2 regions of the Bradyrhizobium sp. ORS 86 genome follow, and region 1 is predicted to be linked to the other one. Evidence: riboswitches for the same ligand, from Rfam matches in the RefSeq annotation. Region 1 holds a riboswitch; the other holds the start of a gene.
What was found. Region 1 has a riboswitch for S-adenosylmethionine ahead of P6U25_RS04265 (O-succinylhomoserine sulfhydrylase). Riboswitches for the same ligand answer to the same signal wherever they lie in the genome.

Region 1 (10,838 bases):
GCAAAGGCCTTCATCAAGCTGCGCGACGGCGAAAATCCGTTCTCGCTCGACGAGCTCCGCGCGTTCCTCACCGGCAAGGTCGGCAAGCACGAGCTGCCGGCCGCGCTGGAATTCGTCGCCGAATTGCCGCGCACGCCGGTCGGCAAGCTATCGCGCCACGAGCTGCGGCAGCAGCAGCCGAAGGCGTCTCAACTCCATCAGCAGCAGACTGCATCAGGATCCCGCTCATGATGGACGATATGGTGCAATGAATCCGTCGTCCCGGCGAAAGCCGGGACCCATACGCTGCGGCCGATGTAAGAGGCACAAGCGGCAGCCGGCTTTGCCAATCCCGACGGCCGGTGGTTATGGGTCCCTGCTTTCGCAGGGACGACATCGAGAGTGACGAGGAAGTTGAATTTCAAAAGGAGGATCCGATGGATCTCGCTTTTACCAAGGAAGAGATAGCGTTTCGAGAGGAAGTGCGGGAGTTCTTCAAGAACAACGTGCCGCCGGAAACACGGCGCAAGCTGCAGGAAGGCCGCCATCTGTCGAAGGACGAGATGGTCACCTGGTGGCGCATCCTGAACAAGAAAGGCTGGGGCGTCACGCACTGGCCGAAGGAATATGGCGGCACCGGCTGGACCTCGGTGCAGCATTACATTTTCAACGAGGAGCTGCAGTCTTACCCCGCGCCGCAGCCGCTCGCCTTCGGCGTCAGCATGGTCGGCCCGGTGATCTACACCTTCGGCAATGAGGAGCAGAAGAAGAAGTATCTGCCGCGTATCGCCAATGTCGACGACTGGTGGTGCCAGGGCTTCTCGGAGCCGGGCTCGGGCTCGGACCTCGCCTCGCTGAAGACCAAGGCCGAGCGCAAGGGCGACAAGTGGATCATCAACGGCCAGAAGACCTGGACCACGCTGGCCCAGCACGCCGACATGATCTTCTGCCTCTGCCGCACCGATCCCGCCGCGAAGAAGCAGATGGGCATCTCGTTCATCGTGTTCAGCATGAAGTCGAAGGGCGTCACGGTGCGTCCGATCCAGACCATCGACGGCGGCCACGAGGTCAACGAGGTGTTCTTCGATGATGTCGAGGTGCCCTACGAGAACCTGATCGGTGAGGAGAACAAGGGCTGGGACTACGCCAAGTTCCTGCTCGGTAATGAGCGCACCGGCATCGCCCGGGTCGGCGTGTCGAAGGAGCGGCTGCGCCGCATCCGCGCGCTGGCATCCAAGGTCGAGGCCGGCGGCCGTCCCGTCATCGAGGATCCGGCGTTCCGCGAGAAGCTCACCGCGTGCGAGATCGAGCTGAAGGCGCTCGAACTCACCCAGCTCCGCGTCGTCGCCGACGAAGGCAAGCACGGCAAGGGCAAGCCCAACCCGGCGTCTTCGGTGCTCAAAATCAAGGGCTCGGAAATCCAGCAGACCACCACCGAGCTGCTGATGGAGATCATTGGTCCGTTCGCCGCCCCCTATGACGAGCATGGCGACGCCGGCTCCAACGAGAGCATGGACTGGACCGCGCAGATCGCGCCGAGCTACTTCAACAACCGCAAGGTTTCGATCTACGGCGGCTCCAACGAGATCCAGCGCAACATCATCAGCAAGGCGGTGCTGGGGCTGTAGAGCGACACGTTAGCTGTCGTCCCCCGCGTAGGCGGGGGACCCAGTACGCCGCGGCAGTCGTGATTCCTAATGAGCGTCGCGGAGTACTGGATCCCCGCCTTCGCGGGGATGACGAGGGGAGATCTGGGCTGCAATAGCGCCCGCGTGATTTTGGAGAGATGGAAAAATGGATTTTGATCTGACCGAGGAGCAGCGGCTTCTCAAGGACAGTGTCGACGGCCTTCTTGCCGACGCCTACGACTTCGATGCGCGCAAGAAATACATGAAGGAGAAGGGTGGCTGGAGCAAAGCCATCTGGGGCCGGCTCGCCGAGCAGGGTCTGCTCGGCCTGCCCTTCGCGGAAGCCGATGGTGGTTTCGGAGCCGGCGCGGTCGAGACCATGATCGTAATGGAAGCGCTCGGCAAGGCGCTGGTGGTCGAGCCCTATCTCGCGACGGTCGTGATCGCCGGCGGCTTCCTGCGCCACGGCGGCTCGGCCGAGCAGAAGGCGAAGTACATTCCGGGCATCATCGACGGCAGCAAGACCTTCGGTTTCGCGCAGCTCGAGAAGAACTCGCGCTACGACCTCTATGACGTCGTTACGACGGCGAAGAAGAAGGGCGACGGCTGGGTGATCGACGGCGAGAAGTTCGTCGTGCTCAACGGCGAGAATGCCGACACGCTTGTTGTCACCGCGCGCACCAAGGGCGGTCAGCGCGACAAGGCCGGCATCGGTGTCTTCCTGGTGCCTGCCGACGCCAAGGGCGTCACGCGGAAGGGCTATCCGACGCAGGATGGCCTGCATGCAGCCGACATCACCTTCACCAATGTCGAGGTCGGTGCGGATGCTGTGATCGGCGATCCCGAGAACGCGTTGCCGCTGATCGAGCGCGTCGCAGACGAGGCCCGCACTGCTCTCTGTGCGGAAGCCGTCGGCGCGATGGATGAATCGCTGAAGACCACCGTCGAGTACATCAAGACGCGCAAGCAGTTCGGCGTCGCGATCGGCACGTTCCAGAGCCTACAGCACCGCGCCGCCGACATGTTCGTGGCGCTGGAGCAGGCTCGCAGCATGTCGATGTTCGCGACCATGGCGTCCGATTTCGACGATGCCAAGGAGCGTTCGTCTGCGGTCGCGGCCGCCAAGGTGCAGGTCGGCAAGTCCTTGAAGTTCGTCGGCCAGCAGTCGATCCAGCTCCACGGCGGCATCGGCATGACCATGGAGGCCAAGATCGGTCACTACTTCAAGCGGCTGACCATGATCGAGAACACACTCGGCGACACCGACTACCATCTCCGTCGAGTCAGCGAGGGTGGTGGGCTGCTGGCCTGAGCTGTCGTTGCCGGGCTTGACCCGGCAACCCATCGCTCTTCAACAAGATGGATGCGCGGGTCAAGCCCGCGCATGACGTGTCATTTGCAGTCGTCAGGGAGGCAACAACAATGAAGAACACTCCATTCGATCTCACCGGCCAGGTCGCCGTCGTCACCGGATCGAGCCGCGGCATCGGCCGTGCGTCGGCAGAGCTGCTGGCGCAGCTCGGCGCCAAGGTGGTGATCTCCTCGCGCAAGGCGGACGCCTGCAAGGAGGTCGCCGACGGCATCAACAAGGCCGGCGGCGATGCGATCGTCATCCCCTGCAACATCTCGCGCCGTGAGGAAGTCGAGGCGCTGATCTCCGGGACGATCAAGCACTACGGCAAGATCGACACCCTGGTCTGCAACGCCGCGGTGAATCCGTATTACGGCCCGCTGCTCGACATCAAGGACGAGGCCTTCGACAAGATCATGGGCTCCAACGTCAAGAGCAACATCTGGCTCTGTGCGTTGGCGGTCCCGCAGATGGCCGAACGCGGCAAGGGTTCGGTCGTGATCATCTCCTCGATCGGCGGCCTGCGCGGATCGACGGTGATCGGCGCCTACGGCATCTCCAAGGCGGCGGATTTCGCGCTGTGCCGCAGTCTCGCGGGCGAGTGGGGTCCGAAAGGCGTGCGCGTCAATTGCGTGGCACCGGGCCTGGTGAAGACCGATTTCGCCCGCGCGCTGTGGGAAGATCCGGACAACCTCAAGCGCCGCACCGCGTCCTCGCCGCTGCGCCGCATCGGCGAGCCGCACGAGATCGCCGGCGCAGTGGCCTATCTTGCCTCCGACGCCTCGACCTTCATGACGGGGCAGACCATCGTCGTCGACGGCGGCGTCACGACGGCTGCGACGTAAAGCCCCATTCGTTGTCTTTGGTTATGCTAACTGGCATACTGTCAGCATGGCAAAGACGGATAACCATGACGCCTATATAGCTGCCGCACCGGCACCGTTTCGCGCCATGTTGGCCCAACTGCGTGCACAGCTATCGCGGGCACTGCCAGACGCCAAAGAAGTGATGAAATACGATATGCCCGGATTTCAGATCGAAGACACGATCATCGCGGGCTATGCGGCCTTTAGCAAACAATGTGGCCTATATGTCGACCCGGGTGCGATTGCTGCGCATGCGGACGAGATTGCTATTTTGAAACTCAAGGCAACCAAGACCGGCGTTACGTTCTCGGTGAGTAACCCTATCACGGATGAACTGGTTGAGAAATTGGCAGTCAGTTCGCGCGGGAAAAAGGGGCTTTAGCAGCCCGGCCGCTACAAGATCAGTGTCGTCCCTGCTTTCGCATGCTTTCGCAGGGACGACGGTTCGCGAGAGGGAGGGTTGCTACGTCAGCCTCACACCTTCTCCAGCGCCTGCTCGAAATCCTCGATCAGGTCGTCGGCATGCTCCAGCCCGGCCGAGAAGCGGATGAAGCCCTCGCTGATGCCGAGCTCGGCACGGGCTTCCGGCACCAGGCGCTGATGCGTCGTGGTCGCCGGATGCGTGACCAGGCTCTTGGCATCGCCGAGATTGTTGGAGATGCGCGAGATCTTCAGCGCATTGAGACAGCGGAAGGCACCGGCCTTGCCGCCCTTCACCTCGAAGCCGACCAGCGTTGAGCCGGCTCCCATCTGCTTTTTCACCGTCTCGGCCTGCGGATGGTCGGCGCGGCCGGGATAGACCAGCCGCGTGATCTTCGGATGCCTCGCCAGCGCCTCGGCGATCTTCGCCGCGTTGTCGGTCTGCGCGCGCACGCGGATGCCGAGCGTCTCGAGCCCCTTCAGCAGCACCCAGGCGTTGAACGGCGACAGCGACGGGCCGGTCTGGCGCATGAAATTGTGAATATGCTCGGCGATGAAGGCTTCCGACGACAGGATGATGCCGCCGAGACAGCGGCCCTGGCCGTCGATGTGCTTGGTCGCGGAATAGACCACGACGTCGGCGCCGAGCGACAGCGGGCTCTGCCAGATCGGGGTCGCGAACACGTTGTCGACGATGAGGCGGGCGCCGCCGCTATGCGCAATCTTGGCGATTGCGGAGATATCCAGCACGTCGAGCGTCGGATTGGTCGGGCTCTCCAGGAAGAACGACTTGGTGTTCGGCCGCAACGCGCGCTGCCATTGGTCGAGATCGAGCCCGTCGACCAGTGTCGTCTCGATGCCGTAGCGTGGCAACAGGTCCTGCACCACGTAGAGGCACGAGCCGAACAGCGCCTTCGATGCAACCACGTGATCGCCGGCCTTGAGCGGCGCAAGGATCGCGGTGGTCACCGCGGCCATGCCGGTCGCGGTCGAGCGCGCAGCTTCCGCGCCCTCGAGCTCGATCATGCGACGCTCGAACATCGCGAGGGTCGGGTTGGAATAGCGCGAATAGATGAAGCCGGGGTCCTGGCCCTTGAAGCGTGCCTCGCACTGCTCGGCGGTGTCGTAGACGTAACCCTGGGTGAGAAACAGCCCCTCCGACGTCTCGCCGAATTGCGAGCGCAGCGTGCCGCCATGGACCAGGCGGGTTTCGGGGCGATAGCGGCGGGTAGCTTCAGATTCAGACATGTGACCTCCGACGTGGCCATTTCCTCAAGAAAATGGCCACAAAAAACCGGCCTGGAGCAATCTCCACAGGCCGGGATCACACTGTCCCCGGCCTGTTTAGCGACTTATTTTACGTGGCTGCAAGCCGGCCGGCTCAAATCACCACGGGATAACTGCTGCTGATATTCCCTCGTGCCCTTTCCGTCAAGGCGGTCATCGGATAACCCCTAAAAGCCCAGTTTTTGGGGCTTTGGATGGCCGTTCAGGATATGATCAGGCCATCCTAGGGGACCCGTACCGTGTCATTCGAGCTGGAAGACGAAGCCAATGGAATCCTGCCCGACCGCATGATCGCGGAGATGGCGGATGCCGGGCTCATTCTGCCCGCCTATGACTTTGTCGAGAGCCAGATCCAGCCGGCGAGCCTCGACCTGCGCCTTGGCGATATCGCCTACCGGGTCCGTGCCAGCTTCTTGCCCGGGCCTGACTCCACGGTCGCCGAGCGCATCGACGAGTTGAAGCTGCACGAGATCGACCTCTCCGATGGCGCAGTGCTGGAGACCAATTGCGTCTATATCGTTCCTCTGCTGGAGAGCCTCGCGCTGCCGCCGCAGATCGTCGCCGCGGCGAACCCCAAGAGCTCGACCGGCCGGCTCGACGTGTTCACCCGCGTGATTGCCGACGGCACCCGACGCTTCGACGTGATCGGCGCCGGCTATCACGGCCCGCTCTATGCCGAGATCAGCCCGAAGACGTTTCCCGTGTTGCTGCGCGAAGGCTCGCGGCTCAGCCAGATCCGCTTCCGGATCGGCGATGCCGTCCTCGATGCCGACGAGCTCGACGCGCTGCATGCCGCCGAGCGGCTGGTCGATATCGACGATGCGGATCTCACCCAGGGGGTTGCGCTCTCGGTTGATCTGTCCGGAGAGAGTTCGAACGGCTTCGTCGGCTACCGCGCCAAGCGCCACACCGGCGTGGTCGACATCGATCGCCGCGGCGGCTATCCGGTCGATGATTTCTGGGAGCCGATCAAGGCGCGCTCCGACCGCAGCCTGATCCTCGATCCCGGCGAATTCTATATCCTGGCGTCGAAGGAAGCCGTGCAGGTGCCGCCGGACTACGCGGCGGAAATGGTGCCGTTCGATCCTCTGGTCGGCGAATTCCGCGTCCACTATGCCGGCTTCTTCGATCCCGGTTTCGGCTATGCCGGCGCCGGCGGCAAGGGCGCACGCGCCGTGCTCGAAGTCCGCTCGCGCGAAGTGCCGTTCATTCTCGAGCACGGCCAGATCGTCGGCCGTCTCGTATACGAGCGCATGCTGGAGCGCCCTGACGCGCTGTACGGCCAGCGCATCGGCTCGAACTACCAGGCGCAGGGCCTGAAGCTCTCGAAACATTTTCGCGCGTAACGAAATTCCGCAAGCCGGATTTCACATCACGGCGTAAGCGAGAGGCTGGCGCAAAGGTTCACCCGCAATCGCGCAGGTCCCCCTTGCGTTCCGCGCACATGGAATCTGTGGTTGCCATGGTAGGCAAGCACCATGGCGCGGCGCCTTCAGAGATCGCGCGGGAGATGAAATGTCCGATCTCGGCCTCGCCGAAATACCCGTCGATGAAGACGAACGTCCGCTGCCGCCGCCGGTGACAAGGCCGGCGCGCAACGCGCTGCTCGATGGGCCGATCCTGCGCACGCTGCTGTGGCTCGCCTGGCCGAACGTGATCGCGCTGTCCGCCGGCACTTGCGTGGTGATCGCAGAGACCTCCTATATCGGCCGCCTCGGCGTCGAGTCGCTCGCGGCGATGGCGCTGGTGTTTCCTTGCGTGATCCTGACCATGACGATGTCGGGCGGCGCGATGGGCGGCGGCGTCGCCTCCTCGATCGCGCGGGCGCTCGGTGCCGGCGAGATCGAGCGCGCTTCGACGCTCGCGGCACACGCGCTGCTGATCGGCCTGACCTTCGGCGTCACGTTCATGCTTGGCATGCTGATCTTCGGCCCGCGTTTGCTCGAGCTGCTCGGCGGCCGCGGCAACGTGCTGGCGCAGGCGATTGCCTATTCGCAAGTGTTCTTCGGCGGTGCGATCCTGCCCTGGCTGATGAACACCATGGCCGGCATCCTGCGCGGCACCGGCAACATGAAACTGCCCTCCACAATGATCCTGTCGTCGGCGGTCTGGCAGATCATGCTGGGCGGCACGCTCGGGCTGGGCCTCGGCCCGGTGCCGCAATTCGGCATGCGCGGCGTCGCCGCAGGCGCGCTGATCGCCTATGCGATCAGCATCAGCGTGATGGGCTGGTACCTGTTCTCCGGCCGCGCCCGCGTCAGGCCGAAGCTCTGGGGGCTGCGTGTGCAACGGGTGATGTTCATCGACATCCTGAAGGTCGGCGCCGTCTCCTGCTTCTCGCCGCTGCAGTCGGTTCTCACCATCTCGATCTTCACCCATATGCTGGCGCAGTTCGGCACCGCGGTGCTTGCCGGCTACGGCATCGGCGCGCGGCTCGAATTCATGCTGACCTCGGTGGCCTTCGCCGTCGGCATCGCGTCGGTGCCGATGATCGGCATGGCCATAGGTGCCGAGCGCGTCGCGCGCGCCCGGCGCATCGCGTGGACCGCGGGCACGGTGTCGTTCCTCGCGGTCGGCGCGGTCGGCAGCTTCATCGCCGTCTTCCCCGACCTCTGGGTCAATCTCTTCACCGACGATCCGCACGTTCGGAGCACGAGCCATCACTATCTCTCGACCGCTGCCCCGATGTACGCCTTCATCGGCCTCGCGATGTCGATGTACTTCTCCTCGCAAGGAGCCGCCAAGGTGCTGGGCCCCGTGCTGGCGCAGACCGCGCGGCTGATCTTCATCGGCGCCGGCGGCTGGTGGCTGACGACGCACGAGGCAACCGCGCAGAATTTCTTCGCGCTCGCCGCGGCCTCGATGGGGGTGCTCGGCGTGCTCTCCTGCCTCAGCGTGATCTTGACGCGCTGGGGCAAGACGGCGCCAGTCGCCAAGGTGCAGCCGGCGCTGTCGTAAGATCTTCTCAACCTGTCGCCCTTGGAGACGGCCGCGGAGTTTATCATCGGGCCGCGCTTCGCGCGGACCGCGTTGGCGGCCCCCTCACAGGGCGACGGTGATGGATGTCTCAGGCCATATTCCTCGCCTTCGCCGATTGCTTCAGCGCGGTCTGCATCGCCGCTGCGCCGCGGTCCATCTGCGCGTCCATGTAGGGCGCGATCTCGTGTGGCAGCACGTCGGCGATCCACACCACCCGGCACCGGCCGTCGGCCTCCGCGAACACCTGCACGGAGGCCGAATGCTGCTTCAGCCGTTCGCTGGTGATCGCATAGACCAGCCGCCGTCGGTTGTCGTCGCAGTCGACCAGCGTCTCGCGCGCCACCGTGCCGTTGGCGAAGCTGACGATGCGCACGTCGCCGTCGAGCTTGGTGTCGGTGACGAAGCCCGGCACCAGCCGGGTGTGCAGCGCGCCGAAATCACGCAGCGCATCCCAGACGTGGTCGGCCGGCGCGTCGATCGGGATATCCTTGTGAATGGATGCCATGTGAATTCTCCTCGTCAGGTGCACACCGCCTCGACATTGTTGCCGTCGGGGTCGATCAGAAACGCGGCATAGTAGGTCGGGCTGTAGTCCTTGCGGTGTCCTGCTGCGCCGTTGTCCTTGCCGCCAGCCTTCACGCCTTCGGTGTGGAATGTCTTGATCGCCGCGTGGCTCGGGGCGCGGAAGGCGACATGGGCGCCGCCTGGAGCCTTGCCCTTGTGCAAATGCAGCCAGAGCGCCGGCTGACCCTTCGGGCCAAAGCCGGCGCCGCTGTCGTCGCGGGAGCAGAGCACGAAGCCGAGCGGCGCCAGCGCCGCGGTGTAAAAGCGCACGCTGGCGTCGAGATCGGCAACGCGCAATCCGATATGGTCGTACATGATGCTCTCCAGAAATGGGCGCGTCGGCGACGCGCGGGCCTGGAGAAACCCTAGCTATTGCAGTGCAAGGCGTTCTTGGAAAATCTTGCGGTCGCCCCGCGAGGCCTGGCGGAACTTGAGGGGCGAGGTTCCGGCGGCGCGGTGGAAACTGCGCACGAAATTGGAGAGATCGCCGAAGCCGACGTCATAGGCGATGTCGGTGATCGGACTGTCGTCGTCGGCCAGCCGGCGCGCCGCATGGCGCAGCCGCGAGCGCACGAGATATTGATGCGGCGTGACGCCGAGCACGGCGGAGAATAGCCGCAGGAAATGGAACGTGCTGAGGCCGGCCTGCTTCGCCGCGTCGTCCAGATCGATCGCGCGATGCGAATTGGCGTCGATCCACAGCGCCGCCTCCACGGCGCGGCGGCGGTCTCGCTGGCCGGCGGTGAGAGGCTTTGCCTTGCGGTCGGACGCCACCTCGACGAAGCGGCTGGCAAGCAGATGTCCGATCTCGTCGAGTCCAACGTCGCTGTTGCCATCTGCCGCCGTTTGCGCCAGCTCGCCGAGCACCATCAATTCCGGCAGCGGCGGCACCGAGCCGACCTGCCAGGCCGCGGCACGATCGCCCATCGCCTCCACCAGCTCCGGGTCGAGGAAGAACGAGAGGCACTCGTCGCCGACGACATGGTCGTGGGTGCAGGTGTATTCGTCGCCGGGATGGCCGATCAGGAACGATCCTGCCACGAGCTCGTGGAAGCGGCCGCGGCAATGACAGCCGAAACTGCCCTTGAGCACATAGGACACTGAATGGCAGGCGAATTGCTCCGCGAACGGCTTGTCGCCGGGCTCCGCCGTGCACTCAAACTTGTTCACGGTAATGCGATCGCGCTGCAACAGCGTGGTGCGGTTCATACGCAGAATTTAAGGATGCGGACGCGGCGACGCAACGGGGAGCGGGACGTCGAACAGGGGCCTGCTCGCGGTCGGGTGCCCGCCTTCGATCGAGAGCAGCCGCCGTTGGAGACACTGCAGCCATTTGGTGAGATGCGGTCGACATAGTGACGCATCTGGAATCTTCACATTCGGTTAAGAATACGACGGATGGTGTGGCGGATGTCGAGCGCCTGCGTCCGCTCACCCATCTTAAAGGCTTGAGCGATATCTATCTCGCTCGAATTTGCAGCTCCGCGATATTGCGGGCCTTCGGATGGGTTCGGCGGACGAATGACGAGACCAGGCGCCGATCCATCGCCGGATGATATGGCCAAAGCATCGACCGGGCGCTTCCATGATCTGGCAGCGTTGGTGCTGCTCGCCCTGGCGCTGCGCCTGCCGCTGGCGTTCTGGCCCAACACCATCCATGCCGACGAGATCTTCCAATATCTCGAGCCGGCCTGGCGGCTGCTGGGCCATGACGGCATCGTCACGTGGGAGTGGCGTTACGGCATTCGCGGCTGGTTCCTGCCG
Region 2 (10,838 bases), 1.5 Mb from region 1:
GACGATCAGATTCATTCAAGACGTCCGACCGAGGAACCCCACGATGATCATCCGCCCTGCCACCGAGCACGACATCCCCGCGATCACCGCGATCTACAACGAGGCGGTCGCGAACTCGAACGCGGTCTGGACGGAGAAGCAGGACAGCGAGGCCGAACGGCTCGGGTGGATGGAGGCGAAACAGGCCCTGGGTTACCCCATCCTAGTCACGACCGAGGGGCCGACTGTCCTCGGCTATGGCACATTCGGCGACTTCCGGGCCTGGCCGGGCTACCGCTACAGCGTCGAGCACAGCGTCTACATCCATACCGACCATCGCGGCCGCGGACTCGGGCGCTTGATCGTCGAAGAGCTGGCAGTCGCCGCAACCGCGCTTGGCAAGCACGTCTTGATCGCCGGGATCGATGGCGGCAATCAGGCCTCGCTCCGGCTGCATGCCGGCATGGGCTTCGTCGAGGTGGCGCGGATGCCGGAGATCGGCCGCAAGTTCGGCCGCTGGCTCGATCTCGTGTTCATGCAGCGCGTGCTGGACGCACCCGGAGCCGCGCGCGGCGACTAGCCGCTTTCCTCTTCCCGGAGGTTCTCGTCGCGCGTCAAACAGGTTAGATGGGGCGGATGGACAACACACATACCTCCGCCGCCAGGATCGCCGGCATCTACCGTTATCCCGTCAAGGGCCTCACGCCCGAGCCCCTGCCCCGTGCCGAGCTGAAGGCTGGCCAGACGCTGCGGTCCGACCGCCGCTACGCGATCGAGAACGGCCCAAGTGGCTTCGATCCAGCCGCTCCGACATGGCTGCCCAAGCCGCATTTCCTGATGCTGCAGCGGGACGAGTGGCTGGCACCACTGCGCGCCCATTTCGACGACGACAGCCACGTGCTGACGCTGCGGCGCGACGGCGCGGTGGTGGCGCAGGGCGACCTCGAGACGACGGAAGGCCGCGTGGCGATCGAGCGCTATTTCGCCGCTCAACACGCCGGTGAGATCAAGGGACCGCCCAAGGTGCTGACGAGCCCCGGCCACAGCTTCTCCGACGTCGCACGCAAGGTGGTCTCGATCATCAATCTCGCGAGCCTGCGCGCGATCGAGACCATGGTGCAGGCGCAGGTCCATCCGTTACGCTTTCGCGCCAACCTGTATGTCGATGGCTGGCCTGCCTGGCATGAGGCCGGCCTGCTCGACCAGACCATCGCGATCGGCAGCGCGCGGGCCAAGGTGGTGAAGCGCATCACCCGCTGCGCCGCGGTCAATGTCGATCCCGACACCGGCGCGCGCGACCTCTCTATTCCGAACATGCTGATGCAGCGCTTCGGCAACAACGAATGCGGTGTCTACGCCGAGATCATCAGCGACGGCAGTGCGGCCATCGGCGACACCATTGCCGCCGAACAGCCGACGCTGGTTTAGCGCCGCAGTCGCGTAGGATGGGTAGAGCGCAGCGAAACCCATCACTTTCGCCCGAGATGCCGACGGTGGGTTTCGCTTCGCTCGACCCACCGTACTCCGGCTCGCATTGAGAGTTCAGTTGGTCGGCATCACGTAGGCATAGATCCGACCGCGTGACACCGGCGCTTCGCGGACGCGGTTGCCGTTGTTGCCCGAGATCATGATCGGATTGCCCTTGGCATCGATGCCGGTGATGATGCCGACATGACCGCCGCCGCGGCGGCTCATCACAGCGATGGCGCCGATCTGTGGTCCCGAAACGCGCTGGCCGTAATGGGCGAATGAGCTCGCCATGTCGGAGCCGGTGCCGCGATAGCCCGACTCTTTCAGCACCATGTTCATGAAGCGCGCGCACCACAGGCTCGCGCGGCTGGTCGGATTGCCGCCGAGATAGCGACGTGCCTCGGCCACGAGACCGGACGAACCGAAGCTGCTTGTTTCCGTCGCGGCGACCGTGTCCGGCGTCACGCTGGCGTTGGCATCGGCGAGATCGCGGCTCTGCATCCGCGCGACGCCGCGCTCCCAGCGCGAAAGGCGAGATGCGTGCCGATGGTGATGATGGACGTAGTGACGCGCGTGATGGCCTGCATGGGCCGAATGCGCGTGACGTGAATGGTGCGGACGGGCGGAAGCAGGAGCGGCGGACACGAAGGCGAGAGCAAGCGAACCTAGAGCCAGCGCGACGAGACGAAGCGGCTGGCAATACGCAAACAACTGAATCATACTTTCACGAGATCCTCTGTGATACCCCCAATTGCGTTCCCTGCGGAACACGGTTGGCGTTTGAAAATGAGATGTGGCGAAAGGAAGGCTTCATGCGGCGCTGCGGAAAACGATTTCTAGCCCCTTCTTCGCGAATCTGATGACGAGCAAGAAGCTAGAACTGGCGCATTGCAGCTCGGGAAATTAATTGCAAATCTAGGGCCGCCCACGGGAAGGAAATTCAAATGCCGGCCGCTGTCACGAAAGATAATGTCCGTCTCCATTTCGAAGAGGCGGGCAGCGGGAGCCCGATCATTTTCCTGCATGAGTTCGCCGCGGATCACACCAATTGGGAGCCGCAGATGCGATATTTCTCGCGCGGCCACCGCTGCATCGCCTATTCCGCGCGCGGCTACACGCCGTCGGACGTGCCGCCGAACGCCGACGTCTATACGTACCGGCATTTCTATACCGACGCGCTTGCGGTGCTCGACCACCTCGGCATCGCCAAAGCGCATTTCGTCGGCCTTTCGATGGGCTCTTATTCGTCGCTGCAGGTCGCCCTCAACGCGCCGGAGCGCGCACTCTCGATGACGCTGGCCGCTGTCGGCTCCGGCTCCAGCCTGGAGAATCTCGACGCTTTCCGCGCGCAGTGCCGCGCCAATGCCGAGCAATATGAGGCGATCGGCTCGGTCGAGGTCGCGAAGGTCACGCGCGAGGCGCCGAGCCGGATTCCGTTTCTGCTGAAGGACCCGCGCGGGCATGCCGATTTCTACGCGGCGCTGGCCCGTCATGACGCCAAGGGATCGGCCAACACGATGCGCAGCTTCCAGGGCGGCCGCCCCTCGATCTACACCATGACGGAGGCGATCCAGCGCGTGCCGACGCCGGCACTGATCCTGTGCGGCGACGAGGACGACAATTGCATCGAACCCAGCATGTTCCTGAAGAAGCATCTGCCGGCGGCTGGCCTCGCCTTCTTTCCGAAGTCGGGCCACGTGCTCAATCTCGAGGAGCCCGCACTGTTCAACGAGATGGTTGAGCGCTTCATCGCGCTGGTCGAGGCCGGCCGCTGGCCGGTGCGCGATCCACGCTCGCTGGTGGCTGTATCGGTTTGACGGATCGTCATTGCGAGCCACCCGGTCGGCGCGGAGCGCCGCCGGATGACAGGCTCCGCGAAGCAATCCATTCGTCCGCACATGCGGAGAGATGGATTGCTTCGTCGCTTCGCTCCTCGCAATGACGGCAGCTATTTCACACCGCCCCGGCTCAGTAGGAACACGCCCTGCTCGCCGAACATGTTCCAGACCCACCAGGGCAGATTGAGCGGCACGGGACGGCCGTAGAGATCGAGCGCGACCGCGCGCTCCATCTTGACGTTGATCTCGTCGCAGAGCTGCACGAAGTCCTTGATGGTGCAGAAATGGATGTTGGCGGTGTCGTACCAGGTCGCCGGCAGGTTCTCGGTGCGCGGCATGTGGCCGCCGATCAGGAGCTGCAACCGCATCTTCCAGAACCCGAAATTCGGGAACGAGACGATCGCGCGATGACCGATGCGCAGCAGATTCTCCAGCACCACCTTCGGCTGCCGCGTCGCCTGCAGGGTCTGCGATAGGATCACGTAGTCGAAGGCGTCGTCGGGATAGTTGGCGAGGTCGGTGTCGGCGTCGCCCTGCACCACCGCGAGCCCCTTGGCGACGCAGCGGTTGACGCCCTCGCGCGACAGCTCGATGCCGCGGCCGTCGATGCCGCGGCTCTCCAGCAGCTCCAAGAGGTCGCCGTCGCCGCAGCCGACATCGAGCACGCGCGAACCCGAAGCCACCATGTCGGCAACCAGCAGATGGTCAGTGCGGAAGCTTCCGGTGCGCTCGTGCTCGACGCCGGGCAGCGGCAGGGTTTGCTGGATGCTCATGACTGGCCCTCGCCATCCTTAAGCCCGCGCGCCTTGCCCGCGGCCTGCAGAAAGGCGCGCGCGATGTCGAAGAATTCCGGCACGTCGAGCAGGAACGCGTCGTGGCCCTTGTCGGTCTCGATCTCGGCGAACGACACCCGCGCGCTCGAGGCATTCAGCGCGTGCACCAGCGCGCGCGACTCCGAGGTCGGGAACAGCCAGTCGCTGGCGAACGAGATAACGCAGAAGCGCGTCTTGATGCCGGTGAACGCCTTCGCCAGCACGCCGTTGTGGTCGGCGGCGACGTCGAAATAGTCCATCGCGCGCGTCAGATAAAGGTAGCTGTTTGCATCGAAGCGCTCAACGAAAGACGAGCCCTGGTATCGCAGATAGCTCTCGACCTGGAAATCAGCATCGAACGAGAAGGTCGGCAGCTCGCGATCCTGCATCCGCCGTCCGAACTTGCGATGCAGCGCGGCGTCCGAGAGATAGGTGATGTGCGCGGCCATCCGCGCCACCGCGAGCCCGCGATGCGGATGGGTGTCCTCATCGACATAGCGGCCGCCGCGCCAGTCCGGATCGGCCATCACGGCCTGCCGTCCGAGCTCGTGGAAGGCGATATTCTGCGCGGAGTGACGCGTCGCGCAGGCGATCGCGAGCGTCGAGAACACGCGCTCAGGATAAGCCGCGGCCCATTGCACCGCCTGCATGCCGCCCATCGAGCCGCCAACCACGCAGAACAGCGTCGTGATGCCGAGGTGATCGATCAGCATCGCCTGCGCGCGCACCATGTCGGGGATGGTGATGATCGGGAAATCCAGCCCCCACACCTTGCCGGTGGCGGGGTTGAAGGAAGCCGGCCCGGTTGAGCCCATGCAGCCGCCGATCACGTTGGAGCAGATAATGAAATACTTGCTCGGGTCGAGCGGCTTGCCGGCACCGACCATGGTCTCCCACCAGCCGGGCTTGCCGGTGACGGGATGGATATTGTTCACGTGCTGATCGCCGGTCAGCGCGTGGCAGACCAGGATCGCGTTGGAGCGGTCGGCGTTGAGCTCGCCGTAGGTCTGGTAGGCGATCTGGAACGGTGCGAGATCGACGCCGCAATCGAGCTTCAGCGGCTGGTCCATGCCGAACTTCGCCACCAACGACGACGGATGATCGGCCTCCTGGGCGCGATCATCGCTGTTGATCGAAGGGCTCGGTATCGGACGCACGTTGCTCATTTAGGCGACCCTGCCTCCGCGCGGGAGGCCTCGAACAGAAATCAGGCCATAAAAAACCCGGCCTGAACAAAGGTTCGGCCGGGAGCTGATCTGTCCCCGGCCTGTTTAGCGAGTTGTTTAACGTGGCTGCAAGCCGGCCGGCTCAAATGACCACGGAAGTCGAGGGAAACTAGTCTTTGGATCCCGCGTCGTCAAGATTGGCCTCGCCCGCCCCATGGTTAATCCCGGTCGCGCAAGGCACGCCTGCGACGTTTCTCTTTGCTTTCGGCGGCGGTCTTTCCTAATCAGGGACGTCGTCATCGGGCCGCCCGGATCACAAGGTTTTCAGATGTCCAACCCACCCCCGTCGCCGCCTTCGCTGCAGGATCTGCGCAAGGAAATCGACGCCATCGACGAGCAAGTCCATCGTCTGCTGATGGCGCGCGGTGACATCATCGACCGCCTGATCCAGGTCAAGAAGACCCAGGAGGTCGGCTCGGCCTTCCGTCCCGCACGCGAGGCCAGCATGATGCGCGAGCTGGTGAAGCGTCATCGCGGCATCCTGCCGCTCGACACCATCGAAAGCATCTGGCGCGTCATCATCTCGACCTTCACCTATGTGCAGGCACCGTTCTCGGTGCATGCCGATGTCTCGGTCGGCGAGTCCGCGATGCGGGATTCGGCGAGATTCCATTTCGGCTTCGTGGTGCCCTATGTCGCACATTTCAACGCGCAGGCCGCGGTCGACGCGGTGGCGAAATCGAAGGGCGACCTCGCGCTGGTCTCCGCGATCGCAAGCCGCACGCCGTGGTGGAACGCGCTCGAAGCCGATGGCGCGCCGAAGATCATCGCGCGGCTGCCGTTCCTCGAGCGCGCCGATCATCCGGCCGCACTGCCGGTGTTCCTGGTCTCGCGGGTCGCCGACGACGCCATGGTGACGGAAGTCCAAATGTGGAGCGTGCGCGTCTCCGGCTGGAACGCCGACGTCGCGCGCGCGCTGGCGCCGCTTGCGGAAATCGTCGCGGTGCCCGACACCGCCTTCGACGGCGCGGCGCTGCTGATCTCGGTCGCGGGACACGATTTCGAGGCGATCAAGTTTGCCCTGATCGAGGCCGGCGCCTCGGTCCGCTCGTCGGCCCTCGTCGGCAGCCACGCAACGCGCTATACGGTGCCTTCTGGCGGGCCGGCCAGAAGCTAGGCCGACCGCCTCCATGCTTGTTTTGACGCGTTTCCTTGCGCGAGCCGGTATCCACTTCGCGGGAAAACGCTCTGTCCGGAGTTGATGATGTCCCGCCCCGTGCCGAACCCCGGCATCCTCGATATTGCGCCCTACACGCCGGGCAAGAGCCCGGTGCCGGAACCGGGGCGCAAGGTGTTCAAATTGTCGGCCAACGAGACGCCGTTCGGCCCGTCGCCGAAGGCGATCGCGGCCTACAAGCAGGCGGCCGACCATCTCGAGGATTATCCGGAGGGCTCCTCGCGCGTGCTGCGCGAAGCGATCGGCCGCACCTACGGCCTCGATCCCGACCGCATCATCTGCGGCGCCGGCTCCGATGAGATCCTCAATCTGTTGGCGCACACCTATCTCGCACAAGGTGATGAGGCGATCTCGACCACCCACGGCTTCCTGGTCTACCCGATCGCGACCATGGCGAACGGCGCGAAGAACGTCATCGCCGCCGAGAGCAATTTCACCGCCGATGTCGACGCCATCCTCAAGGCGGTGACGCCGAAGACCAAGCTGGTCTGGCTCGCCAACCCGAACAACCCGACCGGCACCTATCTGCCGTTCGACGAGGTCAAGCGCCTGCGCGCCGCCTTGCCGTCGCAAGTGCTGCTGGTGCTCGACGCCGCCTATGCCGACTACGTCTCGCGCAACGATTACGAGCTCGGCATCGAGCTCGTCGCTACCACCGACAACACGGTGGTCACCCACACCTTCTCGAAGATTCATGGACTCGCCGCGCTGCGCGTGGGCTGGATGTTCGGACCGGCGCATATCGTCGATGCCTGCAACCGCATCCGTGGTCCGTTCAACGTCGCGACGCCGGCGATGCTGGCGGCCGCGGCGGCGATCGAGGACTCCGCGCATGTCCAGATGTCGAAGACGCACACCGAGCAGTGGCGCAACTGGCTGACCGAGGAGATCGGCAAGCTCGGGCTCAAGGTGACGCCGAGCGTCGCGAACTTCGTGCTGATCCACTTCCCGACCGACAAGGGAAAGACCGCGGCGGAAGCCGACGCCTTTCTCACCAAACGCGGCCTCGTGCTGCGCGCACTGAACAATTACAAGCTGCCGCATGCGCTGCGTATGACCATCGGCACCGAGGAAGCCAACCGCCTCGTGGTCGCGGCCCTGCGCGACTTCATGGCTGGAAAGTGAGCCCAACGTGACCTCTGCTCCGCTCTTCAAACGCCTCGCGCTGATCGGCTTCGGCCTGATCGGCGGCTCGATCGCGCGCGCCGCCCGCGCGCAGGGCCTGGTCGACGAGATCGTCACCACCGCGCGCTCGGAGAAGACGCGCGCGCGCGTCGTCGAACTCGGCATCGTCGACCAGGTCGTGGCGACCAATGTCGAGGCAGTAAAGGATGCCGATCTCGTCATCCTCTGCATCCCCGTCGGGGCCTGCGGTCCGGTCGCGGCCGAGATCGCGGCTCACCTCAAGCCGGGCGCCATCATCTCCGACGTCGGCTCGGTGAAAGGCGCGGTCGTCAAGGACATGGCGCCGCACCTGCCCGATGCCGTGCACTTCGTGCCGGCGCATCCGGTCGCCGGTACCGAACATTCCGGACCGGATTCCGGTTTCGCTGAGCTCTTCATCAACCGCTGGTGCATCCTGACGCCGCCCGATGGCATCGATCCCGCCGCGACGGATCGGCTGCGCGCCTTCTGGGCCGCGCTCGGTGCCAAGGTCGAGATCATGACGCCGGACCATCATGATCTCGTGCTCGCGATCACCAGCCATCTGCCGCATCTGATCGCCTACACCATCGTCGGCACCGCCGACGAGCTGGCGCAGGTGACGGAATCCGAGGTGATCAAGTTCTCGGCCGGCGGCTTCCGCGACTTTACCCGCATCGCGGCCTCGGATCCGACGATGTGGCGCGACGTGTTCCTCGCCAACAAGGAGGCCGTGCTGGAGATGCTCGGCACCTTCAACGAGGACCTGTCGAAGCTCACCCGAGCGATCCGCCGCGGCGACGGCGAGGCGCTGTTCGACCACTTTACCCGCACCCGCGCGATCCGCCGCGGCATCGTCGAGATCGGCCAAGACTCCGCCGCCGCCGACTTCGGCCGGCCACATGCGAATCTGGGGAAGAAGACAGAGTAAAGTGCAGCGCACTCGGTATCGTCCCGGAGAAAGCACGGACTCATACCGCGCGGCGGACTCTGCGTTCGTCGTCCTGCGAAAGCCAGGACGACGCCAGGGATAGTTCTCGTCCGTTGTCTCACGCCGTTATTGCGAGGAGCCAACGGGTCGCGCGAGCGTGCGCCCGATGACAGGCTCCGCGAAGAAGCAATCCATCCTTCCGCGCTTGCCGCGCGATGGACTGCTTCCGCCTTTGCCAAGGCTTCGGCGGACAAGCCGCTTCGCTCGCAATGACCGGGCCGCCACTCCCCCCCCCCGTGGTCATCCCCCGCGCATGCGGGGGATCCAGTACGCTGCGGCCTCTCGGATCAATCACTGCGGCCTCTGGAATACTGGATCGCCCGCCTTCGCGGGCGATGACAGTTGTTGAGATATGGCATTGCATTCTCGCGACATGAATTGTCCGAGCTTTGCATCTCGTTCCCGCCCTCTTCGAGCAGAGGGCGCAGGGAAAGCCGGGTGCCGATCGCACCCATGGGCCCGGTGCAATAAAAGTAGCACCGGGGGTAGGACCACAGGTGTAACCGGAAACACTCCGGCTTTCCCTGCGCGATGGGTTACGGCTTATACGTGCTCGCCCCGGCGAGACTGGGCTTGGTTGTCACCGCCGTTGCAAGACGCAATTGCGTCTTGCAACAGGACACCTGCCACTAGGGCGTCAGGCCTGCACGACTTCGCCGTCCGCCTCGCATGCGCTCGTCAGTCACACGCTCGGCGTCCACCGCATCTCGACCCGGCACTCGTGACGATCGCGAAGCGCCCCTCAGGCGGGTGAGACGGACTGTTCATACACTGAGTTGCACTTCTTGAAAACCGAAATATTTTTGCATGAGGGTCTTGCGCCGTCGGGCAACTCAGTGATTGGCATGTGAGGAAGGCACCGGCAGGCGGGTTCCCCCTCTCCTCATGTCCGCCGAAGCCTGGCGAAGGCGGATGCGAGAGAGGCAGCCGAGCAGCGTGCTCACCTCACCGTCGCCTCGCCTGTCGGGTCATCGCGATCGCAGTCAGATCGTTCTCACCCTCGACGACTTTGCGGTTCTTGGACGTTTCACCTTGGCGTGACTGTCCCGGGCAGCGGAGCGGTTGCGCGCCTTCGTGTCCAGTGCCGCCTGTTGCGTTTTGGCGCCATGGTTGTGAGCGGCATATTCCTTGCCGTCGATCGGGGCCGTGTGCGGCGGATCCCGATCGAGATAGGGGCGCCCGACGCCGAACTCCCGTCCATGCGCGTCGATCCATTTCCAGAGTTTATCCGACGCCCGCCATCGCTCGTCGCGTGTCGCGCCGTCGACGCTGACAATGTCGGCCGCAAGCCCGTGGCCGTAGCCGCCGCGGAAGCTGCCGCCGTGGTAAGACCTGTCGCTGGCCGCCTTGAGGCCGCTTGCAATCGACTGCCGGTAGTCATCGCGGAATGCGCTGGTGATGCCGGGCGACAGGCCGGCCCGTTCCGCCGCGAGAAGCGCATGAAAGAGCTTCAGCTTGAAGGTTCGATCCATACCTCCGATGACGTAATCCGCCATGGGCATGGCGGCTCTCTGGGCCGCCTTCGCGTCCTTCCAGGTGAAATCCTCATCGACAAGCTTGATGAAGGTTCGGGTGACCTTCACCATTTTCTTCTTTTTCTTGACCATCACCGTCCGTTGTTCCGGCACCTTGATGGTGTCTTCCTTCGGCGTTCTTTGATAGAGCGCCCACAAATAGCGGTCGATGCAGACGTTCACGTCCCAGCACTCGTCGAGAACCTGACCCTCGATGGGCCCCACCGTCACCTTGGCCTCGCGAGGCTCCGGATCCGGCGTGTTCACGATCGGCGCCTGAGCGGGTTGGGTTTCCGGCGACAGCGCGGGATCGGTCAATCTGGCCTCTCCGCTGGTTTCCGGCTCCTGAGAGGTCGGCTCCGGGCTGACGGTCGCCACCATGTCCGATCCGCCAGCGGTCGCCACCTCGGCGACATCGCTCGCGGTGTTCGACCCGGCAGTTGCTGGTGACGCGGCGGGCGCGGCATCAGCGACGACGGGAAGGGCGCGGACCTCATCCATTGACGCGCCGATATTCTCGAGTCCCGCCGAACCGAACATCGCAAACCCGGCGACAATGCAACCAGGCAGAACGACTGTCCGGCACACCGCCGCCGCCCCGATTCCCCGCGCGTTCATCATCCCAGCCTCCAAAGGCTCCTCGGAGCCTGATTGCACAGCCAAGCATGTGACGAGGCCGTGATTGTCG

Region 2: linked by a shared signal. The riboswitch ahead of P6U25_RS32935 (homoserine O-acetyltransferase) and the one ahead of P6U25_RS04265 (O-succinylhomoserine sulfhydrylase) in region 1 are both predicted to bind S-adenosylmethionine.

The regions. Positions count from the first base shown of each region.
Region 1 is NZ_CP120699.1:940,605-951,442, forward strand. It holds gene pimA (dicarboxylate--CoA ligase PimA) at 1-231, shown strand, start outside; gene pimC (pimeloyl-CoA dehydrogenase large subunit) at 417-1,607, shown strand; gene pimD (pimeloyl-CoA dehydrogenase small subunit) at 1,774-2,919, shown strand; gene P6U25_RS04255 (SDR family NAD(P)-dependent oxidoreductase) at 3,030-3,803, shown strand; gene P6U25_RS04260 (iron chaperone) at 3,850-4,206, shown strand; gene P6U25_RS04265 (O-succinylhomoserine sulfhydrylase) at 4,299-5,492, opposite strand; SAM riboswitch at 5,568-5,647, opposite strand; gene P6U25_RS04270 (2'-deoxycytidine 5'-triphosphate deaminase) at 5,819-6,877, shown strand; gene P6U25_RS04275 (MATE family efflux transporter) at 7,047-8,489, shown strand; gene P6U25_RS04280 (SRPBCC family protein) at 8,599-9,015, opposite strand; gene P6U25_RS04285 (VOC family protein) at 9,030-9,389, opposite strand; gene P6U25_RS04290 (helix-turn-helix domain-containing protein) at 9,444-10,283, opposite strand; gene P6U25_RS04295 (4-amino-4-deoxy-L-arabinose transferase) at 10,632-10,838, shown strand, end outside.
Region 2 is NZ_CP120699.1:7,113,578-7,124,415, forward strand. It holds gene P6U25_RS32910 (GNAT family N-acetyltransferase) at 44-559, shown strand; gene P6U25_RS32915 (MOSC domain-containing protein) at 616-1,407, shown strand; gene P6U25_RS32920 (TIGR02594 family protein) at 1,522-2,169, opposite strand; gene P6U25_RS32925 (alpha/beta fold hydrolase) at 2,394-3,266, shown strand; gene metW (methionine biosynthesis protein MetW) at 3,398-4,060, opposite strand; gene P6U25_RS32935 (homoserine O-acetyltransferase) at 4,057-5,265, opposite strand; SAM riboswitch at 5,350-5,429, opposite strand; gene P6U25_RS32940 (chorismate mutase) at 5,594-6,442, shown strand; gene hisC (histidinol-phosphate transaminase) at 6,530-7,627, shown strand; gene P6U25_RS32950 (prephenate/arogenate dehydrogenase family protein) at 7,635-8,576, shown strand; gene P6U25_RS32955 (peptidase M15) at 9,620-10,771, opposite strand.